2 regions of the Actinoplanes subglobosus genome follow, and region 2 is predicted to be linked to the other one. Evidence: riboswitches for the same ligand, from Rfam matches in the RefSeq annotation. Region 2 holds a riboswitch; the other holds the start of a gene.
The links. Region 2 has a riboswitch for glycine ahead of gcvT (glycine cleavage system aminomethyltransferase GcvT). Riboswitches for the same ligand answer to the same signal wherever they lie in the genome.

Region 1: linked by a shared signal. The riboswitch ahead of gcvP (aminomethyl-transferring glycine dehydrogenase) and the one ahead of gcvT (glycine cleavage system aminomethyltransferase GcvT) in region 2 are both predicted to bind glycine.

Annotation. Positions count from the first base shown of each region.
Region 1 is NZ_JBHSBL010000019.1:258,170-264,557, forward strand. It holds gene ACFO0C_RS26670 (chorismate-binding protein) at 1-1,215, opposite strand, end outside; gene ACFO0C_RS26675 (DUF5999 family protein) at 1,335-1,535, shown strand; gene gcvP (aminomethyl-transferring glycine dehydrogenase) at 1,650-4,499, opposite strand; glycine riboswitch at 4,577-4,664, opposite strand; gene mgrA (L-glyceraldehyde 3-phosphate reductase) at 4,680-5,708, shown strand; gene ACFO0C_RS26690 (nucleotidyltransferase domain-containing protein) at 5,726-6,388, shown strand, end outside.
Region 2 is NZ_JBHSBL010000033.1:12,825-19,212, forward strand. It holds gene ACFO0C_RS45590 (PAS domain S-box protein) at 1-1,500, opposite strand, end outside; glycine riboswitch at 1,592-1,687, shown strand; glycine riboswitch at 1,692-1,778, shown strand; gene gcvT (glycine cleavage system aminomethyltransferase GcvT) at 1,812-2,864, shown strand; gene ACFO0C_RS45600 (L-serine ammonia-lyase) at 2,868-4,166, shown strand; gene ACFO0C_RS45605 (MarR family winged helix-turn-helix transcriptional regulator) at 4,173-4,661, opposite strand; gene ACFO0C_RS45610 (LLM class flavin-dependent oxidoreductase) at 4,748-6,262, shown strand.

The DNA of each region.
Region 1 (6,388 bases), on a different contig from region 2:
CTTGGCGGCGGCCTCCTCCACTTCAGCGACGGCGACGCTGTCGATGGTGATGCCGCCGCCGGCCCAGACGTGGGCGCGGGAGCCGTCGACGGCCACGGTGCGGATGGTCAGGCCCAGGTCGAGGTGGTCGTGGCCGATCCAGCCGAGGCCGCCCATGCTGACGCCCCGGCCGACCGGTTCGAGCGCGGCGATGCGGTCCAGGGCGGCGAGTTTGGGGGCGCCGGTGACGCTGCCACCGGGGCAGACGGCCCGGAGCAGTTCGGCGAGGCCGACGTCGGGGTCCAGGTCCGCGGTCACGACCGACTCCGCCTGCCACAGACCCGACCATTCGCGTACGGCGAAGAGCTCCTCCACCCGCACCGGCCCGGTCCCCGGGAGACGGGCGAGATCGTTGCGTTCCAGGTCGACGATCATCACGTGCTCGGCGCGTTCCTTGGCCGAGCCGAGCAGTTCCCGGCGGCCGGCGGCGGTGGCCGGGCGGGTGCCCTTGATCGGCCGGGTGACGACCCGCCCGTCGCGGACCTCGATGAGGGTCTCCGGGGAGGCGGTGGCGATGGCCCACCCGTCGCCGGTCAGGACCCCGCCGTACCGGGCGCCGGCCAGTCCCGCGACACGGCGCAGCGCCGGCCCGGGGTCCCCGGTGTACGCCGCCGACGCGTGCCCGACGATGTTGACCTGGTAGACGTCGCCGCGGCCGATGGCCTCGCGGACCTGCTCGACGGCCCGGGAGTGCCCGGCCCGGGTCCAGCTCTCCCGCCACGGCCCGAGGCTCCAGGACGCGGGGCGGTCCGGTGCGGGGCCGGCCGGAACGGGAGTCCACGGCTGGCCCGACATGTCACCGGACGGTGTGACATCCCGGGCATGTCGGTAAACGACGGCGTATACATCGGGAATGCAGGGCACAGGAGAGCGCGATCCGATGACACCGCCTGCCATCACGGCCCCGGCATCGGCGGACACGTAGAGTGATGCCCCGCAGATCTCGCCAGCGCCGATCGTCTGGTATTTGTCACCCGTTCGGCCGAGGTTACGCACCGGTAGTCCGTTGTCGGCGAGGAACCCGGCCACAAGCTCGGCGGGGTCACCGGGATCACCCCGGTGCCATCGAAAGGCGCTTAACGCGTGGTGACGTGCGTGGCAGCCCACCGGAGCGCCCGGCGGACGGCCCATCGGAGGTAGCGGACAGTGGTCGACGACCGCTCCGGCGTGGAGCATGGGAGTCGAGGATCCGCGAGCCGACGCCGTCACCGGGTTGAACCAGTGTCGTTCGATGTGAGGTAACGTTCGTCACCGCAAATGTGAACCTTCACACAGCCCCCAACCGGAGTTAACCGATGTGCCAGCACCTGATCACCTGCCCCCCAGCCGACGCCACCGACCGTGAGGCCGCCCGCATCATCGCGACCTTCCAGGAGCAGGGCTGGAGCCTGCTCTGCAACGGCGTCATCGTCTTCGAGGACACCGGTGAGCTGCTGCCGGACGGCACCACGATCGAGCCGCACCGCGGACCGGCCGTGCACGCCCTGGCTGCCTGAGACACCCCACGACACGCGACGCAGCGTAGTCAATCGAGGACCACGGAAGCAGCGCAGGCCGCGATCACCGACGACCGCGACCTGCGCAACGGGAAAAACTGAGCCCTGAGCGGGTCAGTCCTCGAAAGCTTCCGGCGACGGACAGGAACACACCAGATTCCGGTCGCCGAAGGCCCCGTCGATACGCCGAACCGGCGGCCAGTACTTCGCCGTCCGGTCCACGCCCTCCGGGAAACCGGCCACGGAGCGTGAGTACGGGTGGGTCCACTCGTCAGCCGTCACCGCCGACGCCGTGTGCGGCGCGTTCGCCAGCGGGTTGTCGCCCGACGGCCACTCCCCCGCCTCGACCCGGTCGATCTCGCCCTTGATGGCGATCATCGCGGCGATGAAGCGGTCCAGCTCCGCGAGGTCCTCACTCTCGGTCGGCTCCACCATCAGGGTGCCGGCAACCGGGAACGACATCGTCGGCGCGTGGAAGCCGTAGTCGATCAGCCGCTTCGCCACGTCGTCCACACTGACGCCGGTGGCCTTGGTGATCGGCCGCAGGTCCAGGATGCACTCGTGCGCGACCAGACCGTTCTCCCCCGCGTAGAGCACCGGGTAGTACTCGCGCAGCCGCGCCGCCACATAGTTGGCCGCCAGCACCGCCGACGCCGTCGCCGCCGCCAGACCGTCCGGGCCCATCATCCGGATGTACGCCCACGAGATCGGCAGGATGCCCGCCGACCCGTGCGCCGCAGCCGACACCGCGTGGTGATCGCCCTGCTCCAGTGGGTCACCCGGCAGGAACTCGGCCAGATGCGCGCCCACCGCGACCGGGCCCACACCGGGACCGCCGCCGCCGTGCGGGATGCAGAACGTCTTGTGCAGGTTCAGATGCGACACGTCGGCGCCGAACTTCCCCGGCCGGGCGTAGCCGACCAGCGCGTTCAGGTTCGCGCCGTCCACATACACCTGGCCGCCGGCCTCGTGCACCTTCGCGCACAGGTCGGCGATCGACGTCTCGTAGACGCCGTGGGTCGACGGGTAGGTCACCATGATCGCCGACAGCTGGTCACGGTGCTTCTCGATCTTCGCGTCCAGGTCTGCGAGGTCCACGTTGCCGTCGGCGTCACACGCGACCACCACGACCCGCATGCCGGCCATCACCGCGCTCGCCGCGTTGGTGCCGTGCGCGCTGGACGGGATCAGGCAGACGTCACGGTGCTCGTCACCCCGCGACCGGTGGTAGCCGCGGATCGCCAGCAGACCGGCCAGCTCACCCTGCGAACCCGCGTTCGGCTGCACACTGACCGCGTCGTAACCGGTGATCTCGGCCAGCCACGCCTCCAGCTGCGCGACCAGGTGCTCGTAGCCCTCGACCTGGTTGCGCGGCGCGAACGGGTGGATGTTCGCGAACTCCGGCCAGGTGACGGCCTCCATCTCGGTGGTGGCGTTCAGCTTCATCGTGCACGAGCCCAGCGGGATCATGCCCCGGTCCAGCGCGTAGTCACGGTCGGAGAGCCTGCGCAGGTAGCGCAGCATGCTCGTCTCGGAGTGGTGGGTGTTGAACACCGGGTGCGAAAGGTAACCGGTGCCGCGCTCCAGCCCGGCCGGGATCGGCGTGCCGGCGGCCGCGTCGAGAGCATCGCTGCTCACACAGAGGTAGTTACCGGCGACGGCCAGAGCGAACGCGTCCCACACCCGCTGGAGCTCGGCGGCGGTGGTCGTCTCGTCGCAGGACACCGACACGTGGTCGGCGTCGACCAGGCGCAGGTCGATGCCGTACTTCGCGGCGTTCTGCACCACGGCCGACGCCTTGCCCGGCACGTGGGCCAGCACAGTGTCGAAGAAACCGTCGTGCACGACCGTCACACCCTCGACGATCCGCAGACCGGCGGCCAGGCGAGCGGTCAGGCGGTGGGTGCGCTCGGCGATGCCACGCAGACCGGCCGGTCCGTGATACACCGCGTACATGCTGGCCATCACGGCCAGCAGCACCTGCGCGGTACAGATGTTCGACGTCGCCTTCTCCCGGCGGATGTGCTGCTCACGGGTCTGCAGGGCGAGACGGTAGGCCTGGTTGCCGTCGGCGTCCTTGGAGACACCGACCAGACGCCCGGGCAGCGACCGCTCCAGGCCGGCGCGCACGGCCAGATATCCGGCGTGCGGGCCACCGAAGCCCAGCGGTACGCCGAACCGCTGCGTGGTCCCGGCGGCGATGTCGACGCCGATCTCGCCCGGGGACCGCAGCAGCGTGAGGGCCAGCAGGTCGGCCGCGACCGTGACCAGGGCGCCCTTGGCGTGGGCGGCCTCGACCAGGGCGGCGTGGTCCCGCACCGCACCCGAGGCGCCGGGGTACTGCAGGTGCAGGCCGAAGTAGTCCTCCGGCAGCTCGTCGTGGTCGACGTCGACGATCACCACGGAGATGCCGAGCGGTTCGGCCCGGGTGCGCAGCACCGACAACGTCTGCGGGAACGTGTCGGCGTCCACCGCGTACACACTGCTCCGGCTCCTGGACGCGCGCCGCGCGAGCGTCATGGCCTCGGCGACCGCGGTGGCCTCGTCGAGCATCGACGCGTTGGCGGTGGTCAGACCGGTCAGGTCGGTGACCATGGTCTGGAAGTTGAGCAGCGCCTCCAGACGGCCCTGGCTGATCTCCGGCTGGTACGGCGTGTACGCCGTATACCACGCCGGGTTCTCCAGCACGTTCCGCTTGATCACCGCGGGCGTGACGGTGTTGTAGTAGCCGAGCCCGATCATCGGGGTGGCCAGCACGTTGCGGGCGGCGATCGACCGGAGCTCGGCGATCGTCTGCTCCTCGGAGGCCCCGGCCGGCAGATCGAGGTCACCGTGGAAGCGGATCGACTCCGGGATCGCCGCGTCCATCAGTTGCTCGACCGAGCCGTACCCGATCGCCTTGAGCATCTGGGTCTGCTCGTCGGGGTCCGGGCCGATGTGCCGGGAAACGAACGGGGACGTCATGGGCGACTCCTGGCGTGAGAAGGTCGAGAAGCAACCTCCCCCTCTGTCATACCCCGATTGCGGGCATTTCAGAGTTGCCAACCCGCGCGGTCCTTTTGCCTGAAAGTTTCCGGGGAGGATTTGCCTCTTCGGCGCCGTGTGAACGGACTCTCCCGCGCTGCGACCAACCTACCAGCGGGCATGGGGAAGATCGGGAGTCCTAGGGTGTGCGATGTGACGTACTTCCCTGCCGCCGACCGCTACGCCGACATGATCTACCGGCGTGCTGGTCGCAGCGGCCTCAAGCTCCCCGCCATCAGCCTGGGCCTCTGGCACAACTTCGGTGACGGCCGTCCCGCCGACCGCCAGCGCGACATCGTCCGCCGTGCCTTCGACCTCGGGGTGACGCACTTCGACCTGGCCAACAACTACGGACCGCCGCCCGGCAGCGCCGAGACCAACTTCGGCCGCATCCTGGACGCCGACTTCCGCGCCCACCGCGACGAGATGATCATCTCGACGAAGGCCGGATACACCATGTGGGACGGGCCGTACGGCGACTGGGGCTCCCGCAAGTACCTGGTGTCGTCCCTCGACCAGTCGCTGGCCCGGCTCGGCCTCGACTACGTCGACGTGTTCTACCACCACCGGCCCGACCCGGAGACGCCGCTGGAGGAGACGATGACCGCGCTCGACGCGATCGTCCGCTCCGGCAAAGCCCTCTACGTCGGCATCAGCAACTACAAGAGCGCCCAGGCCGCCAAGGCCGCCGAGATCCTGCGCGAACTGGGCACGCCGCTGCTGATCCACCAGCCGTCCTACTCGATCCTCAACCGGTGGATCGAGCACGACCGGCTGCTCGACACGCTGGCCGACGTCGGGGCCGGCTGCATCGCGTTCAGCCCGCTCCAGCAGGGGCTGCTCACCGACCGCTACCTGACCGGCATCCCCGACGACTCGCGGATCCGGACCAGCGTGTTCCTCAACGAGAGCGCCCTGGACGACAAGACCCTGGGCCGGCTGCACGCGCTCAACGACATCGCCAAGCGGCGCGGGCAGACACTCGCCCAGCTGGCGCTGGTATGGGCGCTGCGCGACGAGCGGATGACCAGCCTGATCATCGGCGCGTCCAGCGTGCAGCAGCTGGAGAACAACGTGGCCGCGCTCGGCAACCCGGCGCTCGACCAGAGTGAGCTGGACGAAATCGACGCGACGGTCCTTGAACTCTGACCGTATCCTCCGGGCTCATGATCGAGCTCGTCGAACGGCACACGGCCCTCGCGGTCGTGGTCGGGTCCCGCGCGTACGGCCTGGACGGCCCGGACTCCGACCACGACCGCCGGGGTGTGTTCGTGGCGCCGACCCGCGACTTCTGGACCCTCGACAAGCCGCCCACCCACCTGGACGGGCCCGCCGAGGAGCAGTTCTCGTGGGAGATCGAGCGGTTCTGCACGCTCGCGCTCCAGGCCAACCCGACCGTCCTGGAAGTGCTGTGGTCGCCGCTGGTCACCTTCCACAACGCCGACGGCGACGCCCTCACCGGCGTCCGGGGCGCGTTCCTCTCGACCCGGCTGGCCGAGACCTACGGCAGCTACGCGCGCGACCAGCTGGCCAAGGTCGCCAACCGGTACGAACGGACCGGGGAGATCAACTTCAAGCAGGCCATGCACATGGTCCGGCTGCTGATGGCCGGGATACACGTGCTGCGTACCGGCGAAGTGCTCGTCGACGTGTCGGACCGCCGCGCGGAACTGCTGGCGATCAAGCACGGGGAGCGGCCCTGGCACGAGGTGTCCGCGTGGGCCGGGCGACTCCAGGAGGAACTCGCCGACGCGGCCGCCTCGACGTCGCTCCCCCCGGCCCCGGACCGTGCCGCCGTGGACCGGGTGCTGGTAGCCGTACGGGAAAGG
Region 2 (6,388 bases):
CTCGGCGGCCTGCCCGGTGGTCAGGGTGTGCCGGAAGGCGAGGAACGCCTCCCGGTCGCCGGGGTGCATCATGGCGGCCATCGCGTTGCCCAGGTCGCCGCCGGACGGGGCGGGTCCGCCGAAGATGCCGGTGTTGTTGGGGCTGGCGTAGACCATCCGGACGGTGTCGTCGGAGGAGATCCGGACGGTCCACAGGAAGTCGCTGAGGTTGGCGACGATCTGGTCGAAGCCCCGCTGGGCCCGGCTGAGTTCGAGTTCCAGGTCGAGGGCACGACGCCGGTGGACGTACTGGCCGATGTGCGCGGCGACGGTGTCGAGGGCGGCCATCACCTCGGGGTCGGCCTCGGTGAGGCGCCGGTCGTAGACGGCGAGGACCCCGACGACCTCGACACCGTTGCGGACCGGTACGGCCACCACGCTCTGCAGCCCCGCGGCCTTGGCCGCGACGACCCGTGGCCCGTCGGACGCCGACAGGTCGGTGGACCAGCACACGGCCGCGGTCTCCCACACCTGCCCGATCACGCCGCGGCCACGGGTGACCTCCCGGACGGCGCGCATCGGCTCGGTCATGGCGACGTCACGGGACCAGGCGGCCAGCCGGACCAGGCGTTTGGCCCGGCCGTTGTCCAGGTGCCAGTATTCGACGTACGGCCAGCGCAGCCCCTCCCCCACGGCGGCCAGCACCGAGTCGGTGGCCTGTTCGACGTTCTGTGCCGCGGCGAGAGCCCCCGCGACGGCGTATTCGAGGCGCCGCAGCCGTTCGCTGTGCTGGCGGGCGGTGATGTCGCGGATGAACGCACCCATGGCGGTCGACGACAGCTCGATCGGGAACTGCCGGCCGCCCCGGTGCACGGCACGGAACTCGGCCCGCTGCCCGCCTCCGGTGTCCCGACCCACCTCGTCGAACCAGCGGCGGAAGCCAGCACGCTGGTCGGGCACGATGACGAGTTCGTCGATCGGGCGGCCGAGCGCGTCGAGTTCGCTCCAGCCGAACATCCGCTCGGCGGACTGGTTCCAGGTGGTGACCTGGCCGTCGGCGTCGGCGGCGACGAAGGCGTCCAGGGTGCTGTCGAGGATCTGCCGGACGCGTTCGGCGCTGCGGGCCGCGTCGGCGACTGCCGTCCGTGCGGCGATCTCCCCGGCGGCCGCGACGGCCAGGCCTTCCAGCACGGTGACGTCGGTGTCGGTCCACTCGTGCGGCTGGTCGTCGACGACGCACAGGACTCCGGCGGTCAGGCCGTCGGGTGAGCGCAGCGGTACGCCGAGGTAGGTGCCCGGCACCACCAGGGGTGCTCCGGTCTCGGCCACCTGGAGGCAGTGTTCGGTCTGGAGGTCCGCCTCGTCGCCGGCGATCACGGAGAACTCCCGTGCGGCGGTGAGCAGCATCGCCAGTGACGCCCGCCCACCGGTGAGGCGGGTGGCCAGCGAGATGATCTGCTCGAGAACCGGAGAGGCCGGGGCGTCGAGCCGGGCGTCGTCGGCCATTGCGATGCTGTTCATCACAGGGCCAATCGTCAGCGGCGGAGGCCAATTGAGCGCTGTGCGGTAGGGTTTGCCGAACGCTTCTCCACCTACAGACGAATATTGCCGCGACGCCGCCGCGGGAGAGTCCTCGCAGCTCAGTGAGGGCGCCGAAGGAGCAACTTCTCCCTCAGAATCTCTCAGGCCCCAGTACCGCGACGGTCAGGCGACTCTGGAAAGTCAGCTCTTTTCACGGGGCTGCGCCCACGGTGCAAGCCGCCTTCCGGCGGTGAACCTCTCAGGCAGAGATGACAGAGCGAGGGAGGCCCGACCCCGACAAGGAGCCTCCGTTGCGTCATACCGCACTGCACGCCGTCCACCAGCGTCTCGGCGCCGCCATGACCGGTTTCGCCGGCTGGTCCATGCCGCTGCGTTACGGCAGCGACATCGGCGAGCACCACACCGTCCGCAAGGGTGCCGGACTGTTCGATCTCGGTCACATGGGTCAGATCGAGGTGACCGGCCGGGAGGCGGCGGCGTTCCTCGACCACGCCCTGGTCGGCCGGCTGTCGAAGGTCGCGGTGGGCCGGGCGAAGTACACGATGCTGTGCCACACCACCGGCGGGGTCCTCGACGACCTGGTCGTCTACCGGCTCGGCGAGGACCGGTTCCTGGTCGTGGCGAACGCGTCCAACGCGGCGGTGGTGCGGGCGATGCTCGGCGAGCACTCCGGCGGCTACACGGTGACGATCACTGATGTGAACCGGTCACTGATCGCCGTGCAGGGCCCGGAGGCCGTCGGGGTGGTCGGTGCGCATCCGGATCTGCGCTACTACGGCATCAAGGCGGAGCGTCTGGCCGGGCGGGACGTGCTGCTGGCCCGGACCGGTTACACCGGTGAGGACGGTTTCGAGATCTACTGCGCGAACGAGGACGCCGAGGCCGTCTGGGAGTGGGCCGCCGGCAACGGTGCCGTCCCGTGCGGTCTGGCCTGCCGGGACACCCTGCGTCTGGAGGCCGGGATGCCGCTGTACGGCCACGAGCTGACGCTGCACACCACCCCGTTCCACGCCGGTCTGGGCCGTGTCGTGGCCCTCGACAAGCCGGACTTCGTCGGCGCCGCCGCGCTGCGCACCGCCGAGCCCGGGCACCTGCTGGCGGGCCTGGTCACGTCGGGCCGCCGTTCGCCGCGGGCCGGTCACGCGATCCTCGATCCGGCCACCGGCGACCGGATCGGTGAGGTGACCAGTGGCGCGCCGTCGCCGACGCTCGGTCACCCGATCGCCATGGCCTACCTTCCGGCCGACCGTGTCACGCCCGGGACCAGGGTGCTCGTCGACATCCGTGGCACCCGTGAGGAAGCCGAGGTCGTCGCGCTGCCCTTCTACCGCAGGCAGGGCTGAGCCGTGACGGTCTCCGTCTTCGACCTGTTCTCGATCGGGATCGGCCCGTCCAGCTCGCACACGGTGGGTCCGATGCGTGCCGCGCGGCTGTTCACCGCCCACCTGGCCACGCTCGGTGAGGTGGCGACGGTACGGGCCGAGTTGTTCGGTTCGCTCGGCGCGACCGGTCACGGCCACGGCACTCCGCGCGCGGTGCTGCTGGGCTTGCAGGGTGAGGATCCGGAGACGGTCGACACCTCGCTGGAGCCGTCCGCCGGCGCGACCGGTTTCGAGGTCGACCTGGTGCTGCACCGGCGTCGCGCGCTGCCGGGGCATCCCAACGGCATGCGCTTCGCCGCGCTGCGCGCGGACGGCACCGAGTTGCTGGCCAAGACCTATTTCTCGGTCGGCGGCGGGTTCGTGATCGATGAGACGACCTCGGGGGTACGCCCGGAGCACGCGCCCGTCACGTACCCCTTCTCCTCCGGCGCCGACCTGTTGTCGCTGACCCGGGCGACCGGCCTGTCGGTGTCGCGTCTGATGCTGGCCAACGAGACCGGCCGGCGGACCGAGGCAGAGGTGCACGCCGGTCTGTTGAACATCTGGCGGGTGATGAACGACTGCATCGACGCGGGTCTGGATGCCGAGGGTGTGCTCCCGGGCGGGTTGAAGGTGCGCCGCCGGGCCGGGGCGACGGCCCGTCAGCTGCGTGCCGCGGGTGATCCGGCCGCGCACGCCATGGAGTGGCTGACCGTCTACGCGATGGCGGTCAACGAGCAGAACGCGTCGGGCGGGCGGATCGTCACCGCCCCCACCAACGGCGCGGCCGGCATCATTCCCGCGGTGCTGCGCTACTACCTGGACTTCGTGCCCGGCGCCTCGCCGGACGGGGTGGTCCGGTTCCTGTTGACGGCGGCCGCGATCGGCCTGTTGTTCAAGGAGAACGCGAGCATCTCCGGTGCCGAGGTCGGCTGTCAGGGCGAGGTCGGTTCGGCGTGCGCGATGGCTGCGGCCGGGCTGGCCGAGGTCCTCGGCGGCACCCCCGAGCAGGTGGAGAACGCCGCCGAGATCGGCATGGAACACAACCTCGGCCTCACCTGTGACCCGGTCGGCGGCCTGGTCCAGATCCCCTGCATCGAACGCAACGGCATGGCCGCCGTCAAAGCCGTCACCGCCGCGAAGATGGCCCTGCGCGGCGACGGCCGCCACCACGTCTCCCTCGACAAGGTCATCAAGACCATGAAGGAGACCGGCGCCGACATGAAGATCAAGTACAAGGAGACGTCGCGCGGCGGGCTGGCCGTCAACGTCATCGAGTGTTGACCGGGGTCAGCGCCGCTTCTCTCCCCGCGCCTCGGTGACCGCCTCGCAGAGGTCGGTCAGCGGGTCGCGGGCCTGAGCGCTGCACGCGACGGCCTGCAGCATGCCCCGGAAGGACTCGGCGTCGGCGGCCGGCAGCGCGCCGAGCACGTGCGCCTCGACGTGGCGCAGTGCCTCCCGCCGGGACTGCCAGGTCTCGCGGCCCTTGGTGGTCGCGACCACGAGCCGGCTGCGGCGGTCGGCCGGGTCGGGACGCCGGGCGACCAGCTCCGCCTTCTCCAGGTCGTCGATCAGGTAGGTCAGGATGGTCCGGTCGATGCCCAGGTCGGCGCCGATCGCGCCCTGGTTGCGGGCCGGCTCGCCGATGGCGGCGGCGAGCACCTGATAGCCGCGTGGCCCGCCGGGCAGATCGCCGAGGGCGTGGTCGGCGGCCTTGGCGTAGGCACGGAACACCACTCCCAGCATCCAGCCGAGATCACCTTCGAGGGGCGTCGTCACACGACCACCCTAGCTCAACTTCACAGAAGTTCTGCAAACCAAATGTTCTGTTTGACAGAACATCTTTTCCGCGTCACAGTTGCGGCATGTCCGACTACGGCCACCCACTCGAGTTCGGGTCCTTCATCACCCCGGCCGCCGCCGACCCCACCGGCGTCGTCGCGCTAGCCGCGCTCACCGAGCAGACCGGCCTGGACCTGGTCACCTTCCAGGACCATCCTTACCAGCCCGGCTTCCTCGACACCTGGACTCTGCTCAGTTACGCCGCCGCCCGTACGACGAAGGTCCGCCTTGCGGCGAATGTCACCAACCTCCCGCTGCGCCCGCCCGCCGTCCTGGCCCGCAGCGTCGCGGCCCTTGATCTGCTCAGCGGCGGCCGCATCGAGCTGGGCCTCGGCTCGGGCGCGTTCTGGGAAGCGATCGAGGCGATGGGCTCGCCGCGGCTCACCCCGGGCCAGGCCGTGCAGGCCCTGGAGGAGGGCATCGACGTCATCCGCCAGCTCTGGGACACCGGGGCCCGCGGCGTGGTCCGCGTCGACGGCGAGTTCCACCGGGTCGTCGGCGCCAAACGCGGGCCCGCGCCGGCTCACGACGTCGGCATCTGGCTCGGCGCCTACAAGCCGCGCATGCTGGCCCTGACCGGCCGCCGCGCCGACGGATGGCTGCCGTCGCTCGCCTACCTCAAGGACGGCGACCTCGCCGCCGGTAACAAGATCATCGACGATGCGGCGCTCGCCGCCGGCCGCAGGCCCGCCGACATCCGGCGCCTGCTCAACATCGGCGGCCGCTTCGACATCCCGGCCGCGCGGTGGGCCGAGCAGCTCACCGAACTCGCCGTGACCGACGGCGTCAGCACGTTCATCCTGGCCACCGACGACCCCGACGAGCTGCGCCGGTTCGCCGCCGAGGTGGTCCCCGCGGTCCGCGAGGCGGTCGCCGCGGAGCGTTCCGGCTCGCGTCCGGCCCCCGCCCCGCCCGAGCCGGTCACCGTCGCCGGCCGGTCACCGTTCACGATCAAACCCACCACCGACGATGGGGTACGACGCAGCGGCACCGTGGTCTGGGACGAGCAGACCCGCCCGACCGGCCCGGCACCGGACCCGGATCGCACCTACACGGCCCACGACCTGGCCACCGGACGACACCTGATCCAGGTCCACGACGGCCTGCGCGGCGAGCTGGCCCAGATCCACGACCTGATCGACCAGGTCGAGGCCGGCACCATCGACGTCGGCACGGCCCGCTCGCACATCAACACGATGACCATGCGGCAGAACAACTGGACGCTGGGCACCTACTGCGAGTCGTACTGCCGCGTCGTCACCACCCACCACACCATCGAGGACCGTTCGCTCTTCCCGCACCTGCGCGACGCCGACCCCCGCCTGGCACCCGTTGTCGACCGCCTCGAACAGGAGCACCACGTGATCCACGAGGTCCTGGAGGGAGTCGACAAGGCCCTGGTCGCCCTGGTCTCCGCGCCCGGCGGCATCGCCGCCCTGCGTGAGGCGGTCAACCTGCTCAGCGACACTCTGCTGTCGCATCTGGCCTACGAGGAACGCGAACTGATCGAGCCCCTGTCCCGCCTGGGCATGCGGTAGCCGCCCCCGCCATCAGGCGGGGGCGGTCCCGCCGGTCGACGGGTGGCCCCCGGCCGGGCGCCCACGCTGAAATGACTGAGCCGGGACGAGCCCGGCCGTGCCGCACGGGGTGATCACGCGTCCGCA